DNA from 4 places in the Streptomyces sp. NPDC058470 genome. Region 2 is predicted to be linked to each of the others. Evidence: riboswitches for the same ligand, from Rfam matches in the RefSeq annotation. Region 2 holds a riboswitch; each other region holds the start of a gene.
What was found. A riboswitch is a leader RNA that binds a small molecule or an ion and turns the genes downstream of it on or off. The one in region 2 is predicted to bind cyclic di-AMP.

Region 1: it holds a riboswitch for cyclic di-AMP, as region 2 does, so the genes downstream of both, ACFWP7_RS20715 (transglycosylase family protein) here and ACFWP7_RS05615 (M23 family metallopeptidase) in region 2, are expected to answer to the same signal.
Region 3: it holds a riboswitch for cyclic di-AMP, as region 2 does, so the genes downstream of both, ACFWP7_RS08425 (C40 family peptidase) here and ACFWP7_RS05615 (M23 family metallopeptidase) in region 2, are expected to answer to the same signal.
Region 4: it holds a riboswitch for cyclic di-AMP, as region 2 does, so the genes downstream of both, ACFWP7_RS01460 (LysM peptidoglycan-binding domain-containing protein) here and ACFWP7_RS05615 (M23 family metallopeptidase) in region 2, are expected to answer to the same signal.

The regions. Positions count from the first base shown of each region.
Region 1 covers NZ_JBHXMF010000027.1:14,718-21,777, reverse strand. The annotation lists gene ACFWP7_RS20725 (septum formation initiator family protein) at 83-559, opposite strand; gene eno (phosphopyruvate hydratase) at 667-1,953, opposite strand; gene ACFWP7_RS20715 (transglycosylase family protein) at 2,318-3,019, opposite strand; cyclic di-AMP (ydaO/yuaA leader) riboswitch at 3,024-3,188, opposite strand; gene ACFWP7_RS20710 (transglycosylase family protein) at 3,384-4,334, opposite strand; gene ACFWP7_RS20705 (cytochrome P450) at 5,056-6,312, shown strand; gene ACFWP7_RS20700 (globin domain-containing protein) at 6,509-7,060, shown strand, end outside.
Region 2 covers NZ_JBHXMF010000005.1:134,655-141,714, reverse strand. The annotation lists gene ACFWP7_RS05630 (DNA topoisomerase (ATP-hydrolyzing) subunit A) at 1-986, opposite strand, end outside; gene ACFWP7_RS05625 (M16 family metallopeptidase) at 1,312-2,664, shown strand; gene ACFWP7_RS05620 (M16 family metallopeptidase) at 2,661-4,049, shown strand; cyclic di-AMP (ydaO/yuaA leader) riboswitch at 4,242-4,402, shown strand; gene ACFWP7_RS05615 (M23 family metallopeptidase) at 4,415-5,167, shown strand; gene ACFWP7_RS05610 (GntR family transcriptional regulator) at 5,392-6,087, shown strand; gene ACFWP7_RS05605 (HPr family phosphocarrier protein) at 6,347-6,628, opposite strand; gene ACFWP7_RS05600 (GNAT family N-acetyltransferase) at 6,825-7,060, shown strand, end outside.
Region 3 covers NZ_JBHXMF010000008.1:105,506-112,565, forward strand. The annotation lists gene ACFWP7_RS08385 (peptidase inhibitor family I36 protein) at 1-20, shown strand, start outside; gene ACFWP7_RS08390 (maleylpyruvate isomerase N-terminal domain-containing protein) at 128-697, opposite strand; partial or broken gene ACFWP7_RS08395 (IS630 family transposase) at 753-1,442, opposite strand; gene ACFWP7_RS08400 (8-amino-7-oxononanoate synthase) at 1,729-2,853, shown strand; gene ACFWP7_RS08405 (DUF397 domain-containing protein) at 2,917-3,141, opposite strand; gene ACFWP7_RS08410 (helix-turn-helix domain-containing protein) at 3,151-4,008, opposite strand; gene ACFWP7_RS08415 (ATP-binding protein) at 4,221-4,682, shown strand; gene ACFWP7_RS08420 (DUF6328 family protein) at 4,713-5,234, opposite strand; gene ACFWP7_RS08425 (C40 family peptidase) at 5,325-5,798, opposite strand; cyclic di-AMP (ydaO/yuaA leader) riboswitch at 5,802-5,966, opposite strand; gene ACFWP7_RS08430 (hypothetical protein) at 6,564-6,872, opposite strand; gene ACFWP7_RS08435 (ATP-dependent Clp protease proteolytic subunit) at 6,880-7,060, opposite strand, start outside.
Region 4 covers NZ_JBHXMF010000002.1:13,950-21,009, reverse strand. The annotation lists gene ACFWP7_RS01465 (HAD family hydrolase) at 1-639, shown strand, start outside; gene ACFWP7_RS01460 (LysM peptidoglycan-binding domain-containing protein) at 841-1,599, opposite strand; cyclic di-AMP (ydaO/yuaA leader) riboswitch at 1,603-1,756, opposite strand; gene ACFWP7_RS01455 (CocE/NonD family hydrolase) at 2,082-4,079, opposite strand; gene ACFWP7_RS01450 (peptide MFS transporter) at 4,097-5,602, opposite strand; gene ACFWP7_RS01445 (polyprenyl synthetase family protein) at 5,981-6,991, shown strand.

The DNA of each region.
Region 1 (7,060 bases), on a different contig from region 2:
CGGTCCGGTCGGTCCGGTCGGTCCGCCGATTCAGCCAGCCGGTCGGTCAGCGGCCCACCGGTGAACTGGTCGATCGGTTCGTTCACCGGTCGGTGGCGTCGGCTCTGTCCACGCCGTCCCACACGTTCGCGTACCAGGGACGGTCGGCCGCCCCCTGGTCGACGCGGGACTGCTTCGCCGCGTCCGGGTCGATCACGATGTAGCCGGTCTCCCCCGGCATCACATAGTGCAGCCGGTCCCGGATCTGCTGCTCCGCGTACGCGTCGTCCTGCCAGCGCGCCTTGAGGTCACGCAACTGCTCGACCCGCGCGCGGGCCTGCTCCCGCTCCCGCACCAGGTCGGAGACCTCGGCGCGCTGGGACACGTACTGCCTTATCGGGTACGCGAGGGCCACCACCAGCGAGCACAGGACAAGGGCGAGGAGCGCCGCCCGCCCGGTGAGCCGCGAGCGGCGGGCCTGCCGCTTGGTCTGGGAGCGGTAGACCCGGGCCGCCGTCTGCTCGCCGAGCAGCTTCAGCCTGGTCGCGGTGGAGAACCGGTCCCGGTCCTTCACGGCCATGTATCCCGCCTCCCCGATACGTCCCTGCCAGCACGTGCGTACGTCCCCGCACACGGTACGGGACCGAGTACGGGGACGTACGTACGACGCTTCCTACGAGGCCCGGCTCAGCCCTTGAAGCGGGGGAACGCGCTACGGCCGGCGTACACCGCGGCGTCGTCGAGGATCTCCTCGATGCGCAGCAGCTGGTTGTACTTGGCGACGCGGTCCGAGCGGGCCGGGGCGCCGGTTTTGATCTGACCGCAGTTCACCGCGACGGCAAGGTCGGCGATGGTGGTGTCCTCGGTCTCGCCGGAGCGGTGGGACATCATGCACTTGAAGCCGTTGCGCTGCGCCATCTCGACGGCGTCCAGGGTCTCGGTCAGCGAGCCGATCTGGTTGACCTTGACGAGCAGGGCGTTCGCGGAGCCCTCCTCGATGCCGCGGGCCAGCCGCTCCGGGTTGGTGACGAAGAGGTCGTCGCCGACGATCTGGACCTTGTCGCCCAGCTTGTCGGTGATGACCTTCCAGCCGGCCCAGTCGTCCTCGTACAGCGGGTCCTCGATGGAGACCAGCGGGTACGCGGAGACGAGCTCCTCGTAGTACTCGGTCATCTCGGCGGCCGAGCGGGACTTGCCCTCGAACTCGTACTTGCCGTCCTTGTAGAACTCGGACGCGGCGACGTCGAGCGCGAGCCCGATCTGCTCGCCGGGGATGTAACCGGCCTGCTTGATGGCCTCGATGATGAGGTCGAGCGCGGCGCGGTTGGACTCCAGGTTCGGGGCGAAGCCGCCCTCGTCGCCGAGGCCGGTGGACAGGCCCTTGGTCTTCAGCACCTTCTTGAGGGTGTGGTAGACCTCGGCGCCCCAGCGCAGCGCCTCGGAGAAGGACTCCGCACCGATCGGGGCGATCATGAACTCCTGGATGTCCACGTTCGAGTCGGCGTGCGACCCGCCGTTCAGGATGTTCATCATCGGGACGGGCAGCAGGTGCGCGTTCGGGCCGCCCAGGTAGCGGAAGAGGGGCAGGTCGCTGGCCTCGGAGGCGGCGTGCGCGACGGCGAGGGAGACGCCGAGGATGGCGTTGGCGCCGAGCGAGCCCTTGTTGTCGGTGGCGTCCAGGTCGAACATCGCCTGGTCGATCAGGCGCTGCTCGGTGGCGTCGTAACCGACGAGCTCCGGGCCGATCTGCTCGATGACGGCGAGGACGGCCTTCTCGACACCCTTACCGCCGTAACGGTTGGGGTCACCGTCACGCAGCTCGATGGCCTCGAAGGCTCCGGTGGAGGCGCCGGACGGGACGGCGGCACGACCGGTGCTGCCGTCATCGAGGCCGACCTCGACCTCGACGGTGGGGTTCCCTCGCGAGTCGAGGATTTCCCGGGCTACGACGACGTCGATGGACGGCACGAGCATCTCCTTCAGGAATGTGACGCGGGTACGCGGGACTGTGGCAGCCCCGCGTAGATGAGCCTAACCGGCTCCGAGGGATCGGCCAGCCGGTCTACCCCCTCTTGTGCAGAACTGAGAGCACATATTGTTCCCGAACGGAACAAAAAGGTGGGGAAGAGGGTGGCGTCGCCGGGACCGGTGCCGGAAATGAAAAGCCCCGCCCCGGTGCGTACGGGGGAACACGCACCGGAGCGGGGAGCCCGTGGGGGACGGGGGTGACCCACACGAGGCCTTCAGTATGGAGACCACGTATGGGAGCGGGCTGTGGTTCAACCGCGAGCTGCCTGTCAGTCGCCGGCCGACCGCCGTCGGCCGGCGACCCGGGCCGTCAGCTGAGGTGCAGCTGCTGACCCGGGTAGATGAAGTCCGCGTCGTCGATGATGTCCTTGTTCAGCTCGAACAGCTTCTGCCAGCCGCCCTTGACGTTCTTCGCCTCGGCGATCTCGCTGAGGGTGTCGTCCTTCTTCACCTTGTACTCACCGTCACCCTTCTTGACCGTCTTACCGGTCGGGGTCTCGACGGTCTCCTTCTTGGCGGTCTCCCGCTCCGAGGAACGCGAGGCACGCTGCTCGTCGGTCCCCGAGCTCGGTGCACTCGGCGTGCTCGGCGTGCTCGGCGTGCTCGGCTGCGAAGGGGTGGTGCTGCCGGCGTCGTTCGCGGCGTTCGACAGGCCCGTGCCGCAGGTCGGCCAGGCGCCCTTGCCCTGCGCGGCGAGAACCTTCTCGGCGACGGATATCTGCTGGGACTTGGAGGCCTGGTCGGCGGTGGAGGCGTACGAGCTGCCGCCGTACGCGGACCAGGTGGAGGAGGAGAACTGCAGGCCGCCGTAGTAGCCGTTGCCGGTGTTGATGGACCAGTTGCCACCGGACTCGCACTGGGCGACGGTGTCCCACTCGGAGGTGGTGGCGGCGGAGGCGGTGCCGGCCGCCATCAGCGGAGCGGCGACGGCGACGCCGGTCACTCCGGCGAGCGTGGCGATACGGGTGACTTTGGACGGGCGACGGTGCTTGCCCTTGCACGAACGCAGCATGAAGTGATCCCCTCACCGACGCCTACGAGGTGAGCTGTCGGGTTCGGGCGGGTGAGTGCCCGGTCGCGCACCCTTCGATGCACGGCTTCACCCCAAGCCACTCCCGGTCAACTACCGGGCGCGGCGCTTACCTTGGGTCCCCCGCTCCTGCCTACGGCGCTTGACGCGACGACTGTTCCCGTACGGCCGCTGGCAGGATTCGGCGTTGCGACCGTCGGGGCTCACTGTGGCGAGCGGTCACGACCGTAGGCAGGCGATCGGCGGAATATCAAAGACGATCAGGGGGTCTGAGATCCATCTCTCATTCTCGCCAAACTGGACATTCTATGGCGAACCATGACGCGAACTCCCGCTGCTTTTCACCCTATTCAGCACCAACTGCCAGGCTCTGACCGGGGAGGATGAGGTCCGCGTCGGCGCCGACCGTCTCCTTGTTCTCGTCGTACAGCTGGGTCCATCCGCCGTCGAGGCCAAGGGCGTCGGCGATGACCGAGAGGCTGTCGCCGGCCTGGACGACATAGGAGCCGTCGACGACGGCGCGGGCCGTGTCGGAGTCACGTGAGGCGTGCCGTCCGGAGGTGGCGTCGTCCGTACGGCCGTCGGTCGCACCCTCGGTGGCGGTGTCACCACGGTGACGCCCGGCGGTCGCCTCATCCTCGGGCGCACTCGAAGAATCGTCGGCCGGGGCGGACTTATCCGATTCATCACTTTTCGTGGCACTTGGGTCGGCGCTCGCGTCCGCACTCGCCTCCACCTCCGGAGCGTCGGAGTTGGTGGGGTTTCCGGTGTCCTCGGTTGCGTCCGCGGAGGGCGAGCCGGACGGGGAGGGGCTGGACGATGCGGACGGGGAAGGGCTGGACGATGCGGACGGGTCCGCGGAACCGGGCGTGGCCGACGGTGAGTCGTCCACCACGCCCGTGTCGACCTCCACCGAGGCGGAGTCCTTGCTGAGCCCGGAGAGGGGTCCGCAGGTGGGCCAGGCGACGAGCCCCCGGCCGTCGAGGATCTTCTCGGCGACGGCTATCTGCTGCGAGCGGCTGGCCTGGTCGGCGCTCGGGGCGTACTCGAGGCCGCCGTAGTTCTCCCAGTCCCACTGGGTCACATGCAGCCCGCCGTAGTACCCGTCACCGGCGTTGTCGCTCCAGGCGGCACCCGTCTCGCACTCCGCGACGCGGTCCCAAGTAGTGGTGTCGGCCGCACTCGCACTCGCGGCACCGAGCAACGGGATCGCGATCGCCGATCCGGTCACTCCTGCCGCGACAAGGAGAGCCGGGGCCTGACGGGGGCGACGATGGCGACCGTTCCCGGAGAGCATGCGGAAGCCCTTTCATGTGACAGCAGGTGACTACAGCGACATACGGCGACGCCAGCCGACGTCTGCGACGCATGATCCGCGCTGTTCGTCGAACGTATCCGCACGCGAACGCTTGTCACAAGTCGATGCAGCGTAGATCACGTGAAGATCACAATGTTGATGGATCGTCAGCTTTCCGCAGCCCCCGAACCGCCTCAGGCCCACCCGGCGGACAACTGGAGCGGAGCCGTGAACTCCACTGGAATCGTACGCAATCCACGTATAATGCGCCCCCCGCGTCAGTGCAAATCGGCGGAATCCCTTGCGAGTTGGAGGTCGGGAGGCGGGTGGTCCGGCCTCCCCGGCGCGGGGAGGCGGGGTAAGCCGAATTCGGTGAGGTGTGCAGGGCCACGGAGTGTCACGAAATGAGTCGGCCGCAGACCCGGCACTGGGTTTGGCTACCGCCGCGCCCCCGTGTCCTCAGCGACCACACCACGGACCACGGACGCCGGGGCGGCAAGGCATGGGCGCACCACAGTGGGCGTGTTCAGTCCTCCGAGACTGTTCCGTCCCCGGGGTGTTCGAGCACCGGCGGGAAGGTTCCGGCTCCTTTGCGCTGATGCAAGCGCGCTGGGGCCGGTGCCGTTTTGGGGAACTTTCCCTGTCACTCTGTGCAGTTGAAGGGAAATTGCACAATTCGGCGATCTCACCCGCGCAACACGGCGCCCGGTACCGTCAGCCCGTGAACGCCCCCCATAACAAACCCGAACTCTTCACCTGGGAGTTCGCCACCGACCCCTACCCTGCCTACGCGTGGCTCCGCGAGCATTCGCCCGTGCACCAAACCACGCTCCCCAGTGGGGTGGAGGCCTGGCTGATCACCCGGTACGCGGACGCCAAGGAGGCTCTCGCCGACCAGCGGCTCTCGAAGAATCCCGCCCACCATTCCGAAGACGCCCACGGCAAGAGCAAGACGGGCATCCCCGGCGAGCGCAGCGCCAACCTCATGACCCATCTGCTCAACATCGACCCGCCGGACCACACGCGGCTCCGCCGACTCGTCTCCAAGGCGTTCACACCCCGCCGGGTGGCCGAATTCGAGCCCAGAGTCCAAGAGTTGACCGACCAGCTCATCGATCAGTTTGCGCATACCGGAAGCGCCGACCTCATTCACGAGTTCGCCTTCCCCCTCCCCATCTACGCCATCTGCGACCTACTCGGCGTCCCCCGCGAGGACCAGGACGACTTCCGGGACTGGGCGGGGATGATGATCCGGCACGGCGGTGGGCCCAGGGGCGGTGTCGGGCGGTCCGTGAAGAAGATGCGCAGTTATCTCGCCGAGCTGATCCAGCGCAAGCGGGAGGCGCTCTCGGACACACTCGGCCCCGGCGAAGACCTCATCTCCGGGCTCATCCGCGCCTCCGACCACGGCGAGCACCTCACCGAGAACGAAGCAGCAGCCATGTGTTTCGTACTACTGTTCGCAGGTTTCGAAACGACATTGAACCTGATCGGCAACGGCACCTACGCGCTGCTGCGCAATCCGACACAGCGAGCACAACTACAGAAGTCGATCGAGCACGGAGATCAGGAACTGCTCGACACAGGCATCGAAGAACTACTTCGTTACGACGGCGCGGTCGAACTCGCTACTTGGCGCTACGCAACCGAGCCCCTCACGATCGGCGGACAGAGAATCGCTTCCGGTGATCCCGTGCTCGTGGTCCTCGCCGCTGCCGACCGTGACCCGGCTCGTTTCCATGAGCCGGACACACTCGACCTCTCCCGCCGGGACAACCAGCACCTCGGATACGGACATGGCATCCACTACTGCATCGGCGCACCGCTCGCCCGCCTCGAAGGCCGCACCGCGCTGGCCACCTTGCTGCGCCGCCTACCCGATCTTCAGCTTGCCGCCGACCCCGCGGACTTGCGCTGGCGTGGCGGCCTGATCATGCGCGGACTGCGGAACCTTCCTGTGGAGTTCACGTCTGCCTGACGCAGGCTGACCAGCCCGGCTCGGAGCAGCGGAAGAGCGCGGAAGCGGTACGCATGGAGGCGGGAGGCTTGGGCGAGCGCCCTCAGCCAACGGTACTCAGCGATCCCCTCTCGGTCTCTCACCCTCTTCACCCCGAGCTGTCCGGAAATCACCTGCTGGTTGACTTCGCGACTCGGCAAGTCCCTACAGTCGCGAAGTGGACCCCGAAATACTCAGATCCAGCTTCGCGGTCGTCGAGAGACGGGCCGAGTTCGCGGTCAAGTACTTCTACTCGCATCTGTTCCGGCACAACCCGGACGTACGCGGGCTGTTTCCGCTGGACTTTCCGGAGGACATGGAGCGGCAGCGGGACCGGCTGTTCGCGGCGCTGACGTATGTGATGGAGCGACTGGGGGATCCGGCACTGCCGGGATACCTGCGGGAGTTGGGGCGAGATCACCGGAAGTACCTGGCGGAGCCGGACCATTACGCCGCCGTGGGGGCGAGCCTGATCGCCGCGTTCACCTTCGTGGCGGGGTCGGCGTGGAACACAGAGGTCGAGAAGGCGTGGGCCGAGGCGTACGGGGCGATCGCCAATGTCATGCTCCAGGGCGCCTGGGAGGCGCAGCAGGACGGTGAACCGCCCTGGTGGGACGCCGAAGTCGTGGCCCGGACCCGGCACGGTGACGATCTCGCCGTACTGACCCTGCGGCCCGACCGGCGACTGTGCTTCTCCCCCGGCCAGTACGTCAGCGTCAACGCCCCGCAT
Region 2 (7,060 bases):
GCTTCCGGCACGAAGCCGTTCTTGACCTCGATGACCAGACGCAGACCGTGCATACGGTCCGTGAGGTCCTTCACATCGGCGATGCCCTGCAACTTCTTCGCGCCGACCAGGTCCTTGATCTTCGCGATCACCTTCTCCGGGCCGACGGAGAAGGGCAGTTCGGTGACGACGAGGCCCTTGCGCCGGGCCGACACGTCCTCCACCGACACCGTGGCGCGGATCTTGAAGGTGCCACGGCCGTTCTCGTACGCGTCCCTGATCCCGGAGAGGCCGACGATCCGGCCGCCGGTCGGCAGGTCGGGGCCCGGGACGTACTTCATCAGCGTGTCCAGGTCGGCGCCCGGGTAGCGGATCAGGTGGCGGGCGGCCGCGATGACCTCGCCGAGGTTGTGCGGCGGCATGTTCGTGGCCATGCCGACTGCGATGCCGGACGCGCCGTTGACCAGCAGGTTCGGGTAAGCCGCCGGGAGGACGCCCGGTTCCTGCTCCTGGCCGTCGTAGTTCGGCGAGAAGTCGACCGTGTCCTCTTCGATGGACTCGGTCATGAGTGACGTGGCGTCGGCCATCCGGCACTCGGTGTAACGCATCGCGGCCGGCGGGTCGTCGTTGCCGAGCGAACCGAAGTTGCCGTGGCCGTCGACCAGAGGCAGGCGCATCGAGAAGGGCTGGGCCAGGCGCACCAACGCGTCGTAGATCGACGCGTCGCCGTGCGGGTGGAGCTTACCCATGACTTCGCCGACGACGCGGGCGCACTTCACATAGCCACGGTCGGGGCGCAGGCCCATCTCGTTCATCTGATAGACGATGCGACGGTGCACCGGCTTGAGGCCGTCGCGGGCGTCCGGCAGGGCTCGGGAGTAGATGACCGAGTACGCGTACTCGAGGAAGGAGCCCTGCATCTCGTCGACGACGTCGATGTCGAGGATGCGCTCCTCGAAGTCGGCGTTGTCATCGGGTCGCGGGGTCTTCGTGCTGCGGCGGGCCATCGCTGCTGCGGCTCCTTCACAGTCTCTGCCGGGGCATGAGCGGGTTCTGACGCGCACCATTGTGGACCGCGCCACTGACAACGCGGACCACGACCCGTCTGTTGAGGGTCTTTGCGGGCCGATCAGAGGGGCTTTCGCCGTATCCGAGCCGAGCTCCGGGCGTACGGGAGCGGTACGCGTCCGCCCCTCTCCCCGTACGAGATCCGTACGCCGATTCTCGCTCTCGGCGTACGAGGTGCGGGAACTTCGCCAGCTGTCCGCACGCTTGCATACAGTGGCAGGACCGACAGGAAATCCGTAGTTTTCCGCGATCGAAGGGACGTACATGCCCATGGGTCACACGGCCACAGCTGAGGCAGGCTCCGGCGGGCTGACAGCGACCGAGCACCGCCTGGCCAACGGCCTGCGCGTGGTGCTCTCCGAGGACCACCTGACCCCGGTCGCCGCGGTGTGCCTCTGGTACGACGTCGGCTCGCGCCACGAGGTCAAGGGGCGTACCGGCCTCGCCCACCTCTTCGAGCACCTGATGTTCCAGGGCTCGGGCCAGGTGAAGGGCAACGGCCACTTCGAGCTGGTCCAGGGAGCCGGTGGTTCGCTGAACGGCACCACCAGCTTCGAGCGCACCAACTACTTCGAGACCATGCCCACGCACCAGCTGGAGCTCGCCCTCTGGCTGGAGGCCGACCGCATGGGCTCGCTGCTCGCCGCGCTCGACGAGGAGTCCATGGAGAACCAGCGGGACGTCGTCAAGAACGAGCGGCGCCAGCGCTACGACAACGTCCCCTACGGGACCGCGTTCGAGAAGCTGACCGCGCTCGCGTACCCCGAGGGTCACCCGTACCACCACACGCCGATCGGGTCGATGGCCGACCTGGACGCGGCCACCCTGGAGGACGCCCGCGCGTTCTTCCGCACTTACTACGCGCCCAACAACGCGGTGCTGTCGGTCGTCGGGGACATCGACCCCGAGCAGACCCTCGCCTGGGTCGAGAGGTACTTCGGCTCGATCGCCGGGCACGACGGCAAGCCCGCGCCGCGTGACGGCGCCCTGCCGGACACCATCGGCGAGGAACTGCGCGAGGTCCTTGAAGAAGAGGTCCCCTCACGCGCGTTGATGGCCGCCTACCGGCTTCCGGAGGACGGCACGCGCGCGAGTGACGCGGCCGACCTGGCGCTCACCGTCCTCGGCGGCGGCGAGTCGTCCCGGCTCTACAACCGGCTCGTACGCCGCGACCGCACCGCCGTGGCGGCCGGGTTCGGCCTGCTGCGGCTCGCCGGAGCGCCCTCCCTGGGGTGGCTCGACGTGAAAACCTCCGGTGACTTCGAGATCCCCGTCATCGAGGCCGCCGTGGACGAGGAGCTCGCCCGGTTCGCCGAGGAGGGCCCCACCGCCGAGGAGATGGAGCGCGCCCAGGCCCAGTTGGAGCGCGAGTGGCTGGACCGGCTCGGCACGGTCGCGGGCCGCGCCGACGAACTGTGCCGATACGCCGTCCTGTTCGGCGACCCACAGCTCGCCCTGACCGCCGTACAGCGCGTCCTGGACATCACCGCCGAGGAGGTCCAGGAGGTCGCCAAGTCCCGCCTGCGCCCCGACAACCGCGCGGTGCTCGTCTACGAACCGATCGCCGCTGAAGACGCCGAAGACGCTGAAGACACCGACGAGGAGGCGGCGAAGTGACCGAGCTCGCCACCATGGAGTTCCACCCCCAGCCACAGGCCGGCGAGGCCAGGCCGTGGGCCTTTCCCGCACCGGACAGGGGCACCCTGGGCAACGGCCTGACCGTGCTGCGCTGCCACCGCCCCGGCCAGCAGGTCGTCGCCGTGGAGGTGCTGCTCGCCGCGCCGCTGGATGCCGAGCCCGCGGGCCTCGACGGTATCGCCACGATCATGGCGCGGGCCTTCTCCGAAGGCACCGACAAGCTCTCCGCCGAGGAGTTCGCCGCAGAGCTGGAGCGCTGCGGCGCCACGCTCGACGCGTACGCCGACCACCCCGGCGTACGTCTGTCGCTCGAAGTCCCCGTATCACGCCTCTCCAAGGCGCTCGATCTGCTCGCCGACGCCCTGAGGGCACCGGCGTTCGCCGACAGCGAGGTCGAGCGGCTGGTGCGCAATCGACTGGACGAGATCCCGCACGAGACCGCCAACCCGGGCCGCCGCGCCGCGAAGGAGCTCTCCAAGGAGCTGTTCCCGGCCACATCGCGCATGTCGCGCCCGCGCCAGGGCACCGAGGAGACGGTCACGGCGATCGACTCGGCAGGCGTACGCGCCTTCTACGAGAAGCATGTGCGCCCCGCCACGGCCACCGCGGTGATCGTCGGCGACCTCACCGGAGTCGACCTCGACGCGCTGCTCGCCGACACGCTCGGCGCTTGGACCGGCTCGTCCGCCGAGCCGCTCCCCGTGCCGCCGGCGACCGCCGACGACACCGGCCGGGTCGTCATCGTGGACCGCCCCGGCGCCGTCCAGACCCAGCTGCTCATCGGCCGTGTCGGCGCCGACCGGCACGAGCGTGTGTGGCCCGCCCAGGTCCTCGGCACGTACTGCCTCGGCGGCACCCTCACCTCGCGCCTGGACCGCGTCCTGCGCGAGGAAAAGGGTTACACCTACGGTGTGCGGGCGTTCGGCCAGGTGCTGCGCTCGGCCCCGGACGGTACGGGCATCGCGATGCTCGCCATCAGCGGCTCCGTGGACACCCCGAACACCGGCCCCGCGCTCGACGACCTCTGGAAGGTGCTGCGGACTCTTGCCGCAGAGGGCCTGACGGACGCCGAGCGTGATGTCGCCGTACAGAACCTGGTGGGCGTGGCGCCCCTCAAGTTCGAGACGGCGGCGGCCGTCGCGGGCACGCTGGCCGACCAGGTCGAGCAGCATCTGCCGGACGACTACCAGGCGACGCTGTACCGGCAGCTCGCCGCCACCGGCACGGTGGAGGCCACCGCCGCCGCCGTGAGCGCCTTCCCCGTGGACCGTCTGGTCACCGTCCTGGTGGGCGACGCCGCGCAGATCGAGGAGCCCGTCAAGGCCCTCGGAATCGGTGAAGTGAGCGTCGTTCCGGCGGAGTAGAACAGCAGCTCCCCTGGGGGCCCAGGAGACCACAGAGTCTCCTGGGCCCCCATTTGTCCGTATTGATAGGGAGGTTGCCTGTCTGCCCTGTGGCATGCGCTACAAAAGGCGTGATCCGTTTGTTGATTGAAAGATGTCCCGTTTAGCGTCGGTCCGGCTGTTCGTCAGGCAGTGCGCCGCGCCCGCGGCACCGGACAGTCATCGCCGAGTCCCCGTACGGCGCGAGCCAGGGGAGCCGGGGACCCATACGTAGTCCCTGGGGTGAATCGGACGCCCTCTTCGGAGGTGGTCCGTAGGAGACCTTCCTGCTCCGAACCCGTCAGCTAACCCGGTAGGCGAGAAGGAAGGAAAGGATCAGCCCCTACATGGCGTTCACCTGTGGCACAGGCAGGCACCGTCGCCCGGGCCGCGTGAAGCGCACGACCACGAACGCCCTCGGCGTCGCGGCGCTCACCACGACCGGTGTCCTCGGCACCCTGGCCGCCCCGGCGCTCGCCGCGGACAACTCCGTCGAGCAGACCGGTCTGACCCAGGCCGTCGAGATCGGTGACTCGATCGCCGACCAGATCGACGCGCAGGCCGCCGCCCAGCAGCAGGCCGCCGACGAGGCCGCCGCGCAGAAGAAGGCCGATGCGGCCGCCGAGAAGAAGGCCGAGGAGGAGCGCGAGGCCAAGGAACGCGCCGCCCGCGCGGCCGAGCGCAAGCGCCTCAACACCTTCGTCGCGCCGATCACCGGCTCGTACATCTCCACCGGCTACAAGACCGGCGGCAGCCTCTGGTCGTCCGGCAGTCACACCGGCGTCGACTTCCACGCCGCGTCCGGGACCTCGGTCCACGCGGTCGGCTCCGGCACGGTCGTCACGGCCGGCTGGGGCGGCGCCTACGGCAACCAGATCGTCCTCAGGATGAACGACGGTACCTACACGATGTACGGCCACCTGTCGTCCATCGGTGTCTCGGTGGGCCAGACGGTCACCCCGGGGCAGCAGATAGGCCTCTCCGGGGCCACCGGCAACACCACCGGGCCGCACCTCCACTTCGAGGCCCGCACGACCGCCGAGTACGGCTCGGACATCGACCCCGTCGCATACCTCCGCTCGCACGGCGTGAACGTTTGACACGGGCGCGGCGTGTGAACGTCCGATCACTCGCATAGGTACTTCACAAGGTCCCGGCCCGAACGAGCCGGGACCTTGTCGTTTCGAACCGTTTCGAACGACTACCTGTCCAAAAAATATCCATGGATTTCGGTCCGCCATCGGAAATTCCGAGTCTCTGCAATAGAGTCACTGAACAAGCGCCAATCGACGGCGTTTCACGGGGATTAAAGCGGAGGTCCGGTATGCGTGTTCCTGCGCACTCGGTATGCACAGCGATCCGCGACGACATCGTCGCGGGTGTCTACGAGCGTGGCAGCCGGCTCACCGAGGAACTGCTGGCGCGCCGCTACGGCGTCTCGCGCGTCCCCGTACGCGAGGCGCTGCGCACCCTGGAGGCCGAGGGCTTCGTGGTCACCAGGCGGCACGCGGGCGCGTGCGTCGCGGAGCCGACCGAGCAGGAGGCCGCTGACCTGCTGGAGATGCGCATGCTCCTGGAGCCGCTGGGCGCCGCACGGGCCGCGCAGCGTCGCACCGAGGCGCACCTCAAGGTGCTCCGAGGCCTGGTCAGGCTGGGTCAGGAGCGGGCGCGGAGGGGCAACAGCGAGGATCTGCGCTCGCTGGGCGGCTGGTTCCACGAGACCCTCGCGCAGGCCTCCGGCAGCCCCGCGCTGACCTCCACGCTCGCCCAGCTGCGGCACAAGATCGCCTGGATGTACGCGGTCGAGGCACCGGCCAACCCGGCGGAGTCCTGGGCGGAGCACGGCGGGATCGTGGACGCCGTCGCGCGCGGCGACAGTGAGCGGGCGCGGGCGATCACGGCCCTGCACACCGAACGCGCGATGGTCGCGCACCGCCTCCGCTTTCCCGGCGGAGCCGACCGCCCGGACCGTGTGAGAACTTCGCAACATCCCGTAAACATGACGGGCCTGCGGCATTAACATGAGCGCCGTATACAAAGAGAAGTAATTCGCGGGAGATTATTTATGCTGCCCGCACAAGGGAAATGCGAAGGGCCCACCCGATAATTCGGGCGGGCCCTTTCCGGCGTTTTGGAGCGATGAAAAGCGCCATCGAAGTGATGGACGCCGCCACCGCGGCGATGGACATCACTGCGGCGATGGACACCGCCGCAGTGATGGACACCGCCGGCGCAGCGATGGACGCGGCCATCGAAGCGCCAGGCGCCGGCGCCGAATCTCAGACGGTCTCCGGAAGCTCCTCAAGCCCCTCGGAGACCAGCTTCGCCAGTCGGTCGAGCGCGGCGTCCGCACCCTCGGCGTCGGAGGCGAGGACGATCTCCTCGCCGCCCTGGGCGCCCAGGCCGAGGACCGCGAGCATGGAGGCCGCGTTGGAGGGGTTCCCGTCCGCCTTGGCGATCGTCACGGGGACGCCGGAGGCCGTGACGGCCCGGACGAAGATGGAGGCGGGGCGGGCGTGGAGACCCTCGGCCCAGCCGACGTTGACGCGGCGCTCAGCCATGTGATGCTGCCCTTCAGATGTCTCAGGTTGTCTAGACCAGTGTCCCATAAGGTGAAGCGTGCCGGGAGCGGGTCAGAGGGTGACAAAACCCTGCGCACCCGCCCCCGGCCGGCGCCGGATACCGGCCTGGATCCGGCTTCGGTTCCCCCAAGACTGCCTCGCTCCGTTGTCGTACGCGAGCCGTACTCTGGGGCGCATGCAGACCTCGTCGGACCGGCACGAGTACCCCGCCCACTGGGAGGCGGACGTGGTGCTGCGCGACGGCGGGACCGCACGGATCAGACCCATCACCGTCGACGACGCCGACCGCCTGGTCAGCTTCTACGAGCAGGTCTCCGACGAGTCGAAGTACTACCGCTTCTTCGCGCCGTATCCGCGCCTGTCCGCAAAGGACGTCCGCCGCTTCACCCACCACGACTTCGTGGACCGGGT
Region 3 (7,060 bases), on a different contig from region 2:
ACAGCGGCTGGGAGAAGTAGCGAAGGACGAAAGGCCGGCCGGGGGATGCACTCTCTGCGGCAGGATCGAACAGCCTGTAACGAGTAGCTAGTGCTGTGACCGGGAACGTTCGCCGGGGTCAGCTCGATCAGTCCGATCGTGCTGCTTCCCACCTCCATGAGGTTTGGCGAGGGAGGCCGTCGAGTTCTCCGCGGCCGGTGCACCAGAGGAGTACCTGAGTGGGGTCTCCGGGCGGGGCGGCGGGGAAGAGCCGGTTGAGTACTGCTGCGCTCAGTGGTGCTGGTGGCAGCCAGTTCACGGACAGTCCCTGCGTGATGTCGTAGGCGTGCAGCAGGATTTCGGCGACGCCCATCGCGGCGAACCCTTCGGGGTCGCACGGGCCCCAGTGCCAGGCCCTCAGGGTCGGGTTGGCTGTGGCCAGGGCGCTGCTGAGCAGTCCGCCGCAGGCGGTGACGGCCTGGAGTACTTCGGCGGGCGAGGCAGTGGGGCGAACGTTCAGGTCGATGGGAAGGTAGGCGTCGGTGGGCTGTGCTGCCAGCTGCCCTGCGTAGGCCAGCAGGTCGTGGCCGATGTGGGCTGCTGTTTGCCAGCAAGTCCATTGGAGTGGCCCCGCTGGCACCGTCCAGTCCTCGGCGGTATGGGGGCCGAGTACTCGCAGCATCTCTGCCACGGCGGCGTCGACGTCTTTGTGGTCCATGCAGAGCTCCTTGCGGTCCGTGTGGTGGGAGTGGGCTGCGCCGGTTGTCGATCCTTCACGCCGCCGGGCATCTGGCACGTCCGCCCCAGCGGATGCCCTTCTCGCTGCGGATGCGGGCATGCTCTCGGCGTTGTGCGGCGAGTACGTCGGGATGGCGGGCGTTGGCATTGCGCCAGCGCAGGTAGCGGTGCAGAGCCCGGGTCTGCGCGGGATGGCTGCGATGGTGGGAGTTGGCCAGGGTGAACTGCCGCAGCGGGCCGAAGTGGGCCTCGATCGGGTTGGCCCAGGAGGCGTAGGTCGGGGTGAAGTACAGCTCAACCTTGTTCTTCTTCGCCCAGCGGCGGATGTCCGCGCCGGTGTGGGCGGAGAGGTTGTCCAGGATGATGTAGATCGGGGCGCCGTCGGGGCAGGCGGCGCGGATCGACTTCAGCGCGGCCAGGGTGTTGGCGGTGCCTTTGCGGCGGCGGTTGACGCCCCACAGCTGGTCGTCGCCGACGGAGTAGCAGCCGTGGAAGTAGGTGACGCCATGGGTGCGGTAGTACATCGCCGGCAGGCGGTCGTGCTTGCCCTGCTTCGCCCAGCAGGAGCCCGCGGTGGGCCGGATCCCCAGCGGCCCGAACTCGTCGAAGGCGAACACTCGGTCCGGGAAGCGTCCCTTCACGTGCTCGATGCGGTCGAGCTTGGCGTCACGCTCGGGGTCGGGCGATTCCTTCCAGGTCTTGGTGCGCTGGAAGGTGATGCCACGGCCCTTGGGGCGGCTCGTGACGCACTCGGCAAGTTGGCTTCCCTGGACGCGGCCGTGAGAAGCGATCTTAGATCTAGGGTGTGATAGTCGCTCTGACCTGGTGCTTCTCCTTGCTTGATAAAACCAGGTGTGGGTATTGCCACATCCTGGGTGGCTGGGACGGCCGCTAGGGTCTGTGCACTGCCTACAAAAGCCACGGCCCACAAAGAACCGCGGCATACAGAAACCACGGCTCGCACGAACACCGGTGGCACAACTCCCGTCCCTCCGGTCCGGAGGAGGACCCATGGCGTTCGGCTGGATCGACGAGCAGGCTCAGGCGCGCCGTCGGGCCGGACTCGTCCGCACCCTGCGCCCGCGCCCCGCCGACTCCCCCCTGCTCGATCTCGCGAGCAACGACTACCTCGGACTCGCCCGCCACCCGGAGATCACCGAGGCCGCCGGGGCCGCCGCGCGGACATGGGGAGGCGGAGCCACCGGTTCCCGGCTCGTCACCGGCACCACCGAGCTCCACGGCGAACTCGAACGCGAGTTGGCCGACTTCTGCGGCTTCGAGTCCGCGCTCGTCTTCTCCTCCGGATACGCGGCCAACCTCGCCGCCGTCACCGCGCTCGCGCCGCACGGCTCCCTCGTCGTCTCGGACGCGGGCAACCACGCATCGCTGATCGACGGCTGCCGACTGGCCCGTGGCACCACACAGGTCGTGGCGCACACCGACCCCGAGGCCGTACGCAAGGCGCTCGGCACCCACAAGGGACCCGCCGTCGCCGTCTCCGACGCGGTGTTCTCGGTGGACGGGGACGCGGCGCCGCTGGCCGATCTCGCCACCGCCTGCCGGGAGTTCGAGGCCGGGCTGATCGTCGACGACGCGCACGGACTCGGCGTGCTCGGCGACGGCGGCCGGGGCGCTCCGCAGGCGGCGGGCCTCGCGGGCGCCCCGGACGTCGTCGTGACGGTCACGCTGTCCAAGGCGCTGGGCAGCCAGGGCGGCGCCGTCCTCGGCCCCGCACCGGTGATCGACCACCTGGTCAACGCGGCGCGCACCTTCATCTTCGACACCGGTCTCGCGCCCGCGGCGGCGGGCGCGGCCCTCGCGGCGCTGCGACTGCTGCGCCGCGAGCCGGAGCGTGCGGCACGGGCCCGCGCGGTCGCGACGGCGCTCCACAGCGGCCTGACGGCCGAAGGCCTGGAAGCGGTACGACCGGACGCCGCCGTCGTCTCCGTGCGTGCGCCGTCCCCCGAACGGGCCGTGCGGTGGGCCGCCGACTGCCGCGAGGCGGGGCTCGCTGTCGGCTGCTTCCGCCCACCGTCCGTGCCCGACGGCATCTCCCGGCTGAGGCTGACCGCACGCGCGGACCTCACCGACGTACAGATCGAGCACGCGGTACGGGTGATCGGCGCAACCCGATGATGCTCGGTCCGGCGCGATGACGCTCGGTCCGCTCCGACGACGGCCAGCGCGGTCCGATGACGGTCAGCTCAGTCCGGCGATGAATCCCTCCCAGGTGGCAGGGGTGAACAGCAGGGCGGGACCTGCCGTGTTCTTGGAATCGCGGACGGCCACGAGTCCGGACCAGGGTCCTGGTCCCGGCCGGGCCGTCTCGACGCAGTTGTTCATTCCCGTACTACGGCTGCTGCGCAGCCAGCGCACGTCGTGCAGAGAAGTACTGGAAGGTACGTACCGAGGCAGTGCAGACATGGTGCCTCCTTACGCGCCGTCACCTATCACGGCGATGTAATCCAATGAGTCCTCGGGCGAAAGGGCTTGGATCTGAAGGGCGTTGAAGGCCTCGCTGTAGGCCTCTAGGTCTTCTTTCCGTTCGAGATAGAGGCTACTCGTCAAGTGGTCTAGAACAACTACATCCAGATCAGATGTGTTCGGAAAGGAGAAGATAACGAAAGGTCCTGTGACTCCGATGTGAGCCCCGGCGCCGAACGGCAGAACCTGAAGCCGCACTTGGGGCAGGGTGGCGGCCTCCCGCAGCCGGTGCAGCTGGCGAGCCATGACCTCCGGGCCGCCGACATCCCGGCGCAGCACCGCCTCGTCCAGAACAGCGCTCAGTTTCAGCGGCGGATTCGAACGCAGCACGTCCTGCCGGGCCAGGCGCACCTCGACCAGCGTGTCGAGCTTGCCGTCCTCAAGTCCCCCTACGGCGGCCTGCGTCACCGCACGGGCGTACTCGGGTGTCTGCAGCAACCCCGGCACCACGGACGTCTCCAGCGTGCGCATTCCGCTGGCCTGGGACTCCAGACTGATGAAATCGCGGTACGTCGGGGGCAGGACACCCCGGTAGGCGTGCCACCAGTGGTGCCGTCCGTCGCCCTCAGCGCCCGCCAGTACGACCAGGAGATCCCGTAACTCGGGTTCCTCGACGGCGTACGCGTCCAGGAGCCGTTCCACGTCGGGGGGTTTGACGCCGCTGGTGCCGGTCTCGATCCGGCTCACCTTCGACTGGTGCCAGCCCAGGAGGCGGGCCGCCTCGCCGCTGGTGAGACCCGCGCCGACGCGCAGCGAGCGCAGCTCGGCACCGAGCTTGCGGCGGCGTACTGCGGGACCGTTCTGCATGGCCGTACTCCTTACTCCTTCCGGGCCGCCCAAATACGGTCCTCCGTCGCAGAGTTCACCGCTTCGAGCGACAGATATATGCATATCTCGGTGGATCGCACCCGTGACAGGCCTGGTAATGGCAGTCTGGCGCGAAGCACCAGTCCGGGACCGTACTCGAACCATCCGCTCCGTGTCGGACCCCGGTCCCGTGGGAAAGGGACGACCGCGCCATGGCAGACCACCAGGAAGCATCCGTCACTCTGCCGAGCGATCCAGCCTCGGTCTCCGCGGCCCGGAAATTCGTCGCCGAAGTGCTGGCGGAATGGGGCCTGCCGAGTGACTCCGAAGTCGCCGACACCGTACGCCTGATCGTGTCCGAACTGGCCACCAACGCCGTTCAGCACACTTTCGGGCAATCACCCACCTTCAGAGTGGACGTCCGCCTCGACCGGGACGAACACCTGCGCCTCGGCGTCACCGACAGCCACCCGCGATTCCCCAAGCGACTGCCCGCCGCCGTCCAGCAGGACAACGGGCGCGGCATGGTGATCATCCGCTGGCTGACCGCGGAGTGCGGCGGCAGGCTTACCGTCCGGCCCACCCGTGAAGGCGGCAAGACCATCTCCATCGAACTGCCCTGGACGGCGCCGGCCGAGCCGGTGGTGACAGCCGGGGGGCCACAGGAGTCCTGAGGGCCGTGGAGACGGGCAGTGGCACTGTGCTCACTCTGCGGGGTCCGATCCTTCTCCTCGGCCCTCGGTGGCGGACGTGACGTAGCGCCGCACCAGCCGGGGCAGGACGCCCCACAGCATCAGACAGACAGCCAGAGTTCCCGCGCCCGCGGCGATCCCGGCGCCGCGCCCCAACGTCACGTCGACGACGAGAAGCACCGATCCGGTGAACGCCAGCATCAACACGTACAGGCCGACGTGGGTCAGCGAGGAGGCGACCCGCACGATGGCGGGTTTGGCGTTCTGCTGGAACAGCGCCCGGTGCAGGGCGGCGGGCGCCGTGAAGAGGGCGGCGGCCAGGAACGCGAGCAGCAGCGTCGTGACGTAGATGGCCCGCTGTGTCGTGTCGAGCGACGGGAAGCGCTGGGTGAAGGCCAACGTCAGCAGGAAGGCGAAGAGGATCTGCACGCCGGTCTGGGTGACCCGCAGTTCCTGGAGGAGCTCGGCGAAATTGCGGTCGGCGCGCTCCAGCGGCTTCTCGTCGCGCTCCGTGCGGGGGCGTTGTTCCACCATGGTGGACGAGTAACCGGTCCGTCCCGTTTCAAGCCCTGTTTCACGTCCCGTAGGGGGTGGCGGCGTGCGCCGCCACCCCCCACGGACGGGTCAGCTGACCCGCCCGTACCAGACGCTCTTCGTCCAGATCTTCTGGAGCTTCACGACCTCCCCCGACTTCGGGGAGTGCCAGATCTTTCCCTTCCCGGCATAGATGCCGACGTGGTACACGCTCCGGCCCGAGTGGAAGAACACCAGGTCTCCGGCCTTGCGTTTCGAGGCGGAGACATGGTGCGTCTTGTTGTACTGCGCCGCGGCCGTACGAGGCAGCTTCTTGCCCGCCTTCTTGTACGAGTAGAGCGTGAGCCCGGAGCAGTCGAAGCGGCGCGGCCCAGCGGCCCCGTACTTGTACGGGGAGCCCTTCTTGGAAGCCGCGACGTGAAGTGCCTTCGTCGCCAGGGTGGCCGCCTCGGCGTCGGATGCGACGCCCGGGACCACGAGGCTGCCGCCCACGGCGGCGATGGTGAGAGCCGAGGCCGTCCCGGCCCTCGTCCACAGCGACGGGACACGATTGAGCGCAGTCATGCGCAACCCTTCGTCAACCGCCTGTGAAGGATGACCTGTCGGATTCGGGCTGGCGAAGTAGCCCGGCCGCGTGGTGCGGCTTCACCCCAAGGACCGCCCGGATCTCTCCGGCGGCCCGTCGTGCTGGGTCCTCCACTCCTGCCGATGCACATCTGTCGACCGGTCATCCGGGCGGCGGCAGGACTCGGCGTCCGCCCGGACCGCCCCGCCGGTGCGGCGGGGGCTTGTCGTCGGAAGGGATCTTCACGCATCGATGTCGGAAAATCCGAGCGGAATCGGTGATTTGTGGGCTTACTCACCACTCACCCGTTCGGGTGGACACGCGGCCGTTCGAGCGAGTGTCCAGAGGTCCGACGACGCCCGTACCAGCAACGGAGGGCTCAGATACGCATCGACGCTACGCGCGTTGCGCAACTTCTCCGCGCCGTAGGAATGACCCGCGTCTACGCCAACCGGGGGTACACCATTCGGGCCGTTTGAAGCCCGGGCCGGACGCCTCGCGGAGGGGCGTGTACGGCGGCCCGGGGGCGTGGGTGCGTCAACGGGCCGGCGTGTGTGGCGGCCCCGGGGGCGTGGGTGCGTCAACGGGCCGGCGTGTGTGGCGGCCCCGGGGGTGGGTGCGTCAACGGACCGGTGTGTGCGGTGGCCCCGGGGGTGGGTGCGTCAGGGGACCGGCGTGTGTGGCGACCCCGGGGTGGGTGCGTCAAGGGACCGGCGTGTGCCGCGGCCTGGGGGCGGATGCGTCAACCGACCTGCGCGGCTGCGTCAATTCTCGACAACGGGCGGCAGGGCGACGCGGGCCGCCCGCCGCTCGCCGTCCAGGACGCGCAGCGCCTGTGCCAGGGTCGGGGCGTGCACCTCGCTCTCGCCCCGCTGATGCATCAGCGTGAGGGCGTCCCGCAGCGCCGTCGCCTTGGCCACCAGCGCCTGAGCGGCCCTCAGGCCTCGGTAGGTGTCACCGGGGCGGGCCGGGTTGATGCGGCCGAGCAGGTCGACCACGTCCAGGTAACGGTCTATCAACTCGGCTTCCGCGCGCGTCAGCGCGGGCAGCGGGGGTAGTTCGGGTGGGACCATCGGCCGCTCACCTCGCGCCGGGTGTGGGCAGAGGAGCCTTGCGGCTCGGGATGACCCCGTCGATCAGTCCGTACGCCAGCGCCGCCGGCGCGTCCAGGATCTTGTCCCGTTCGATGTCCGCGGCGACTCGCTCCGGACTCTGACCTGTGTGCCGCACGAGCATCTCCTCCAGCATCCTCCGAGTACGC
Region 4 (7,060 bases), on a different contig from region 2:
CTGCTCGACGAACTCGGCAGCCAGGGGCTGGCGGTGTGCGGGCAGGGGGCACAGTTGTACGACGCGGGGGCGGACCGTCTGCTGTGGTCGGTGGCCCTGGACAGGGAGCTGGCCGAGACGGCGCTCGGCAAGATCGAGGCGGAGGTCGGGCAGGTCTACGCGGCCGTGGACCAGGACGGGGTGGACGGGCTCACGCTCATCGAGCCGGGGTATGTGATGCCGCATCCGACGCTCCCGGCGGTGCGGGTGCAGCGGCGAGACGACCTGTGGGCGGAACCGATCAGCAAGGTGTTGCTCCGTCACCCCTCCTTGTCCGACGACGAGTTGGCGATGACGGCGCGTGCGGTGGCCGGTTCGCTGGCGACCGTCACCATGTCGGGGCCGGGGACGGTCGAACTCCAGCCATGCGGCGTGACCAAGGCGACGGGCCTGGCCCTCGCCGCCCGTCACCTCGGCCTCACCTCCTCCGCCACCATCGCTTTCGGCGACATGCCCAACGACATCCCGATGTTCGACTGGGCCGCGCGGGGCGTGGCCATGGCCAATGCCCACCCGGAACTGAAGGCGATGGCGGACGAGGTGACGCTGTCGAACGAGGAGGACGGGATCGCGGTGGTGTTGGAGCGGCTCTTCGGGTAGCGGCCCTGGGTGTCCGGCTCGGATGTCCGGCCCGGTTGTCGGTGCGTCTGCTCTTGGCGGGTGCCTGTGCCCGGTTGTCGATGCGCCTGCCCGGTTGGCGGGCGGCTGTCGGTACGGCTGCCCGGTCGGCGGTGTGTCTGCCCTGGGTGCCCGCTTGCCCGGGGCAGACCCCACCCACAGTCATAGGTCCGAACTGCCCCGTCAGTAGGCCCCGTTGACGTTGTCGATCGAGCCGTACTTCGCCGCGGCGTAGTTGCAGGCCGCCGTGATGTTCGCGACCGGGTCGTAGGGGTCCATCGACGTGCCGGCCACGTGGTAGGCGGCGAAGGTCGGGTCGATGACCTGGAGAAGGCCCTTGGAGGGGGTGCCTGCGGCGGCGTTGGAGTCCCAGTTGTTGATGGCGGCGGGGTTGCCCGCGGACTCGCGGATGATGTTGCGGTAGATGCCGTCGTAGGTGCCCGGAATCCCGGACTGGGCCATGACGGCCAGGGATTCCTTGATCCAGCCGTCGAGATCGTTGCTGTAGGTCGCGGGAGCCGCCGCGGACTTGGTGGTCGAAGCGGTCGACTGCGCGGACTTCGTGGACGTCTGGGTGGTTTTCGTCGTGCCCACGGTCAGAGTGGTGCCCGGGCGAAGCAGCGCCGGGTCGGAGCCGATGACCGCGGCGTTGGCCTTGTAGAGCGCCTGCCAGCCGGCGTCCTTGGTGTGCTCCCGCGCGATCTTGGACAGGGTGTCGCCCGAGACGACCTTGTACGTGACGAGCTTGACGTCGGGGACGGCGGCCGGAGCGGCCTTCGTCGCGGCGGTTGCCTGAGCCGGGACGCTGGTCGCGGTGGCGGCGTGCGCGCCGGTCGCGCTCACCAGGGGGAGTGCGAGGGCGGCTCCGCCCGTTCCGGCGGCGACCATGCCGCGGGTGAGGTGGCTGGTCCTGGGGCGGCGGTGCTTGCCTCGTGCGGGCATGACGAAATTCCTCTCCGGCGCCTGCGAGGTGAGCTGTCGGGTTCGGGCGGGAGCTGCCCGGCCGCATGGGTGGGTGCGGCTTCACCCCTAGCCGTTCCGGTGTCCGGAACGGCGGCTTACCTGGGTCCCCCGCTCCTGCCGTGAGCGTGTGGATGGGTGGGGTTCCGGGCGGCGGCAGGATTCGGCGTTCCGCCTGGATCGACGTGAACGTATGCGAGAGCACATGTCTGGAACAAGGCCCGATTTGACGTCGTAGATCGCTTTCGCCTGCACATAGAACAGGGTGAATCGCCCGATTGTGTCCGGAATATGAAACTCAACTTACCTTTCGCGAATGGGCAATTGCGAGGCATTCCGAGGCGGGCCGAGACGTCGATCTTGTCCGGACGTGACCCATTTCACGCGACCAAGCATGAACAAAGCGGCACCGCAGGCAATCAAGGTGCAATACGGGCAACCTGTGAGGGCTGCCGACCACCGCCCTACCCCGCCGTCCGCGGGATCCTCTTCTCCCACGTCCGGTGGAAAACCACCTCGTCCCCGTCCCGGCAGATCACCTCGTTCGAGGTGATGAAGTCATCGCCGTCGCAGGTGATTTCGGAGCGGGTCTCGACCCTCGCGTCCCAGGCCAACTCCGGGCGGTGCAGACGGATCGACCACGTCGAGCGCGTGCGGGCCGACAGCGGATCCGACTCGTTGATCGTGTACGTCTCCAGCGCGTCCTCCGTGAATTCGAGGCCGTCGGGATAGACGCGGGTGCCGCCGTAACGGGGGTCGACTTCGAGGCGCCACTCGCCCTTGGCCACATCGCGCACGACGAGGCGTTCGGGGCGGGGTTCGTCCAGGGTCGCCGGTACGACCACTCCCAGGGGTTCGGACTCCTCCGGCTCCTCGAAGGCGATCGGGAACGCCGACTGCCTTGCCCGTACGGGGAGTTCGAGCGCGCTGCCCGCAGGGTCCAGGGTGAAGCCCGCCTCCGAGCCCGGCTGGGGCCAGATCCAGGGCCAGTACGCGGAGGAGACCGCGAGGCGGATCCGGTGACCGGGCGGGAACGAGTAACCGATGCCGTTCAGCTCGAAGACCACGTCCTCCGTGGAGCCCGGATTCCAGGGAACCGCCCGGTCACGGCCATGGCGCGCCGACAGGTTCAGTACGCCTCGGGTGACGAGGGTGGAGGAGCCGTCGGGGGCCATGTCGCAGAGCCGGGCGATCACTTGGCCGCGCTCAGCCTCCGACGTCAGCCGCAACCGCACCTTCGGACGGCCCAACACCCATGTCTCCTCCGGGACTTCGAACTCGAAGCACGCCGACCGACCGTCCTCCTCCCGCTGGTCCGGCGGCAGATCCGCGTCGTTCCCGAAGGGGAAGAAGCGGCCCGCGTCGACCCCCGTGTGCTGCGGGGAGCGGACCAGCACCGGTGCGCCCCGGAGGCCGTACGAGATGGGTGTCACGGAGGGGGACGGCCAGGCCCCGTCGCCCACCCAGCGGCCCGGCAAGGTGTCGTACACCGTTGCCGGACGGTGCGAGTCCATGACGTAGGAGCGCAGGAGCGGTTCCGACATGATGCCGGTGTCCCCGTCGCGCAGCCAGTGGTCCCACCAGCGCAGGGTCTCCTGGAGGAAGCCGATCGCGGGGCCCGGCGGCAGGCCTCTGTCGGGGTACTGGTGCGACCAGGGGCCGATGAGACCTCGTACGCGATCCGGTGGCAGGTTCTCGACCAGCCGCAACACCGTGTCGCGGTACGGGTCGTGCCAGCCGCCCACCGCGAGGACGGCGGCTTGGATGGCGCCGTAGTCCTCGCAGACGCTGGCGTGCTTCCAGTACGCGTTCCGGGTCTGGTGGGACAGCCAGGTGTGGAGGTACGGCTCCACCGCCGCCAGGCGTTTCACCCACAGGTCGTGCCACATCACCTCGCCGACGTGCACCGGGTCCGGCGGGCGGGCGACGAAGGCGAGCATGGTGGCCGCCCAGGCGTGCATGTCGACGGCAAGGACGGAACCGCCCATGTAGTGCACGTCGTTGTCGTAGCGGTCGTCCGTCGAGCAGACCGTGACGACCGCCTTGAGCGGCTCGGGTGCGAGGGCCGCGATCTGGAGGGAGTTGAAGCCTCCCCAGGAGATCCCGAACATGCCGACCTTGCCCGAGCACCAGGGCTGGGACGCAAGCCAGTTGACCACCTCCACGCCGTCGGCCAGCTCCACCTCCGAGTACTCGTCCGTCGGCATGCCCTCCGAGTTGCCGTGGCCGCGGACGTCCACGCGGACGGAGGCGTAGCCGTGACCGGCGTACCAGGGATGGCGCTGCCAGTCGCGCGGCGCGGTCCAGTCGGTGAGGCGGTACGGGAGGTATTCGAGGAGCGCCGGTACGGGCTCGTCGGTCAGGGGGCGCCAGATGCGGGCGTACAGCCGCGTGCCGTCCGGGAGGGGGATGAGGACGTCCTCGTGAGCGGTCTCGTAGGGGAAGGACGTACGGATGTGCATGCGTGATCCCGGTGGTTTCAGTGGACGGGGTACATCGTGCGGCGCAGCCAGGGTGCGAGTGCCATCACGGCGAGGCCCGCGGCCACCGCGATCGCGCCGTTGACGCCGAAGTAGGCCGGCTTGGAGACGTCGTCGTAGAGCTTCACGGTCTGGGCCTGGATGCCGTTGGCGAGCGCGAGGGACAGGAACCAGAGGGACATCGTCTGGCTGGAGAAGGCGACGGGGGCGAGCTTGGTGGTGGCGGACATGCCGGACGTTTCGAGGAGGATGTCGCCGAGGCCGAGCAGCAGGTACGAGCCGACGATCCACCAGGCCGACATCAGGTAGTCGTCGCTGCTGTGGCCGCTGGTCGGCAGCACGATCAGCAGGAAGGACAGGCCGCCGAGCACGACCCCGATCGCGATCTTGTTGGAGGCGTGCGGCTGCTTGCGGCCCATCCGGACCCACAGCGCGGCGACCACGGGCGCGAGGGCGACCTCGAAGGCGCCGAGCGCGGAGGCGTACCAGCCGGCCGGGAAGTCGTAGCCGAGGATCCTGCTCTCGGCGTTCGACGCGGCGAGCAGCATCATCGTCGAGTACGCCTGGAAGAGGATGAAGTTGAAGACGGTCGAGGCGAGGAAGAGGACGACGTACGGGCGCAGGTGGCCGCGTTCGGCGTCCGTCACGCGGGGGCTCCTGAACATCACCGCGAAGTAGACGACCGGCGCGATCACCGAGATGAGGGTGAGCAGGTCGACGAAGCGGCCCATCGTCAGATAGCCGGCCAGGGCGAGGAGGGTCGCGAGTACGGCCGCCGCGAGGAGGCCGAGGACGATCAGCAGGACCGTGCGGCGCATCGCGTCGGGGGCGAGGGCGAATTCCGCCGCGTGCTTGCGTCCGGCCAGGTGACGGCGGCCGGCGACGTACTGGATCAGGCCGAACGTCATGCCGACCGCCGCCGCCGAGAAACCCCAGTGCCAGCCCCGGTGGTCGCCGAGCCAGGCGGTGACGAGCGGGCCCGCGAAGGCGCCGATGTTGATCGACATGTAGTAGAGGGCGAACCCGGCGTCACGGCGCTCGTCCTCGGTGCGGTAGAGCTTGCCGACCATGGTGGCGACGTTGGGCTTGAGCAGGCCGGTGCCGGCGCTGATCAGGCCGAGGCCGACCCAGGTCATGGTGCCCGTCGGGACCGCCATGGAGTAGTGGCCGCAGGCGATCAGGATGCCGCCCCACAGGACCGCGCGGTACGAGCCGAGCATCCGGTCGGCGAGCCAGCCACCGGCGACCGAGACCAGATAGACGAGCGTTCCGTACGCGGCCGACACCGAGGCGGCGGTGCCCGACGACATGCCCAGGCCGCCGTGGGCGACGGTGTCGGCGAAGTAGAGGACGAGGATCGCCTGCATGCCCAGGAACGAGAAGCGCTCCCAGACCTCCAGGCCGGAGAGGGTGAGCAGGCCCCTGGGCTGGCCGAAGAAGGCGTGGTCGTCACCGGGAGGCGGCGGCTCACTGCCTGGCTCGGATTCGACGGTGCTGCGGGACACGGCGGCCGGTCTCCTCACGGGTCGCAGACGAGGCAGAGGGGAGTGTGGCAAGTCGTCGGATATCGGGTCGTATTAATTGATCAAGAACATACCGCTCGTGATGTCCCACCGCCGGACGTGGAGACGTCCCACCGCCGGACGTGGAACCGCCTCCCGTTCGGGTGGAGGTTCCGCTTCTTTGGTGTCGTGGACTGTCCGTCCCGCCCGGGGGAACTCGTGAGGGAAGTCGACGATGGGGACGGTGGGCGCTCGTGGTGATCGAAACGTGACCGGATACGCTGACTTGAGTGATGGCAGCGACACATCGACAAACCGCGTCACCGACCGAATGATCGACCGAGTTCGCCATGTGATCGTCAGCAGACAGGAGAACCTCTCGTGACCGTCGTCGGGCCGTTCGGGCTGAGCGTGCGGGACCAGGCTCTCGAAGCCGATGTCCAGGCCGGATTGGCGGCTGTCGAGGAGGGTTTGCTCGAAGCCACCAAGAGCGAGGTTCCGTTCATCACGGAGGCCGCCCAGCACCTGGTGCGGGCCGGCGGCAAACGTTTCCGGCCACTGCTCGTGACGCTCGCCGCTCAGTTCGGAGATCCCTACGCGCCGGGTGTCGTGCCCTCGGCCGTGGTCGTCGAGCTGACGCATCTCGCCACGCTGTACCACGACGACGTGATGGACGAGGCGGACGTACGGCGCGGAGTGCCCAGCGCGAACACCCGCTGGGGCAACTCGGTGGCCGTCCTCACCGGCGACTTCCTCTTCGCGCGCGCCTCGTACATCCTGGCGGACCTCGGTCCCGACGCCGTCCGGATCCAGGCCGAGGCGTTCGAACGGCTGGTCACCGGGCAGATCCTGGAGACCGCGGGTCCGCGCGACGGCCGTGACCCGGTCGACCACTATCTCGATGTGCTCAGCGGCAAGACCGGTTCCCTGGTCGCCGTCGCCTGCCGGTTCGGCGCGATGATGTCGGGGGCCGACGAGGCCGTCGTGGATGTGCTGACGCAGTACGGGGAGCGGCTGGGCGTCGCCTTCCAGCTCGCGGACGACGTCCTGGACATCGCGTCCGACTCGCGCGAGTCGGGTAAGACGCCGGGGACGGATCTCCGTGAGGGGATTCCCACGATGCCGGTGCTGCGCCTGCGGGAGCGGGTGGCCCGGCTCGGTCTCGCCGAGGACATCGCGCTGTGCGAGCTGCTGGACTCCGACATGACGGATGACGCCCGGCACGCCGAGGCGCTGGCCCGACTGCGGGCCCACCCGGCTCTTGAGCAGGCCCGGCGGGACACCGTGCAGTACGCGGAGGATGCGCGGGCCGCGCTGGCTCCGCTGCCGGAGTGCGACGCGAAGGCGGCGCTGGTGGAGCTGTGCGACGCGGTGGTGCACCGGGCGGGGTGACTCGAACCCCGGTTGACTTCAAGGTCAGGTGGTGGGGGGGGCGCCCCACCCCCACCGGGGGGGGGGGGG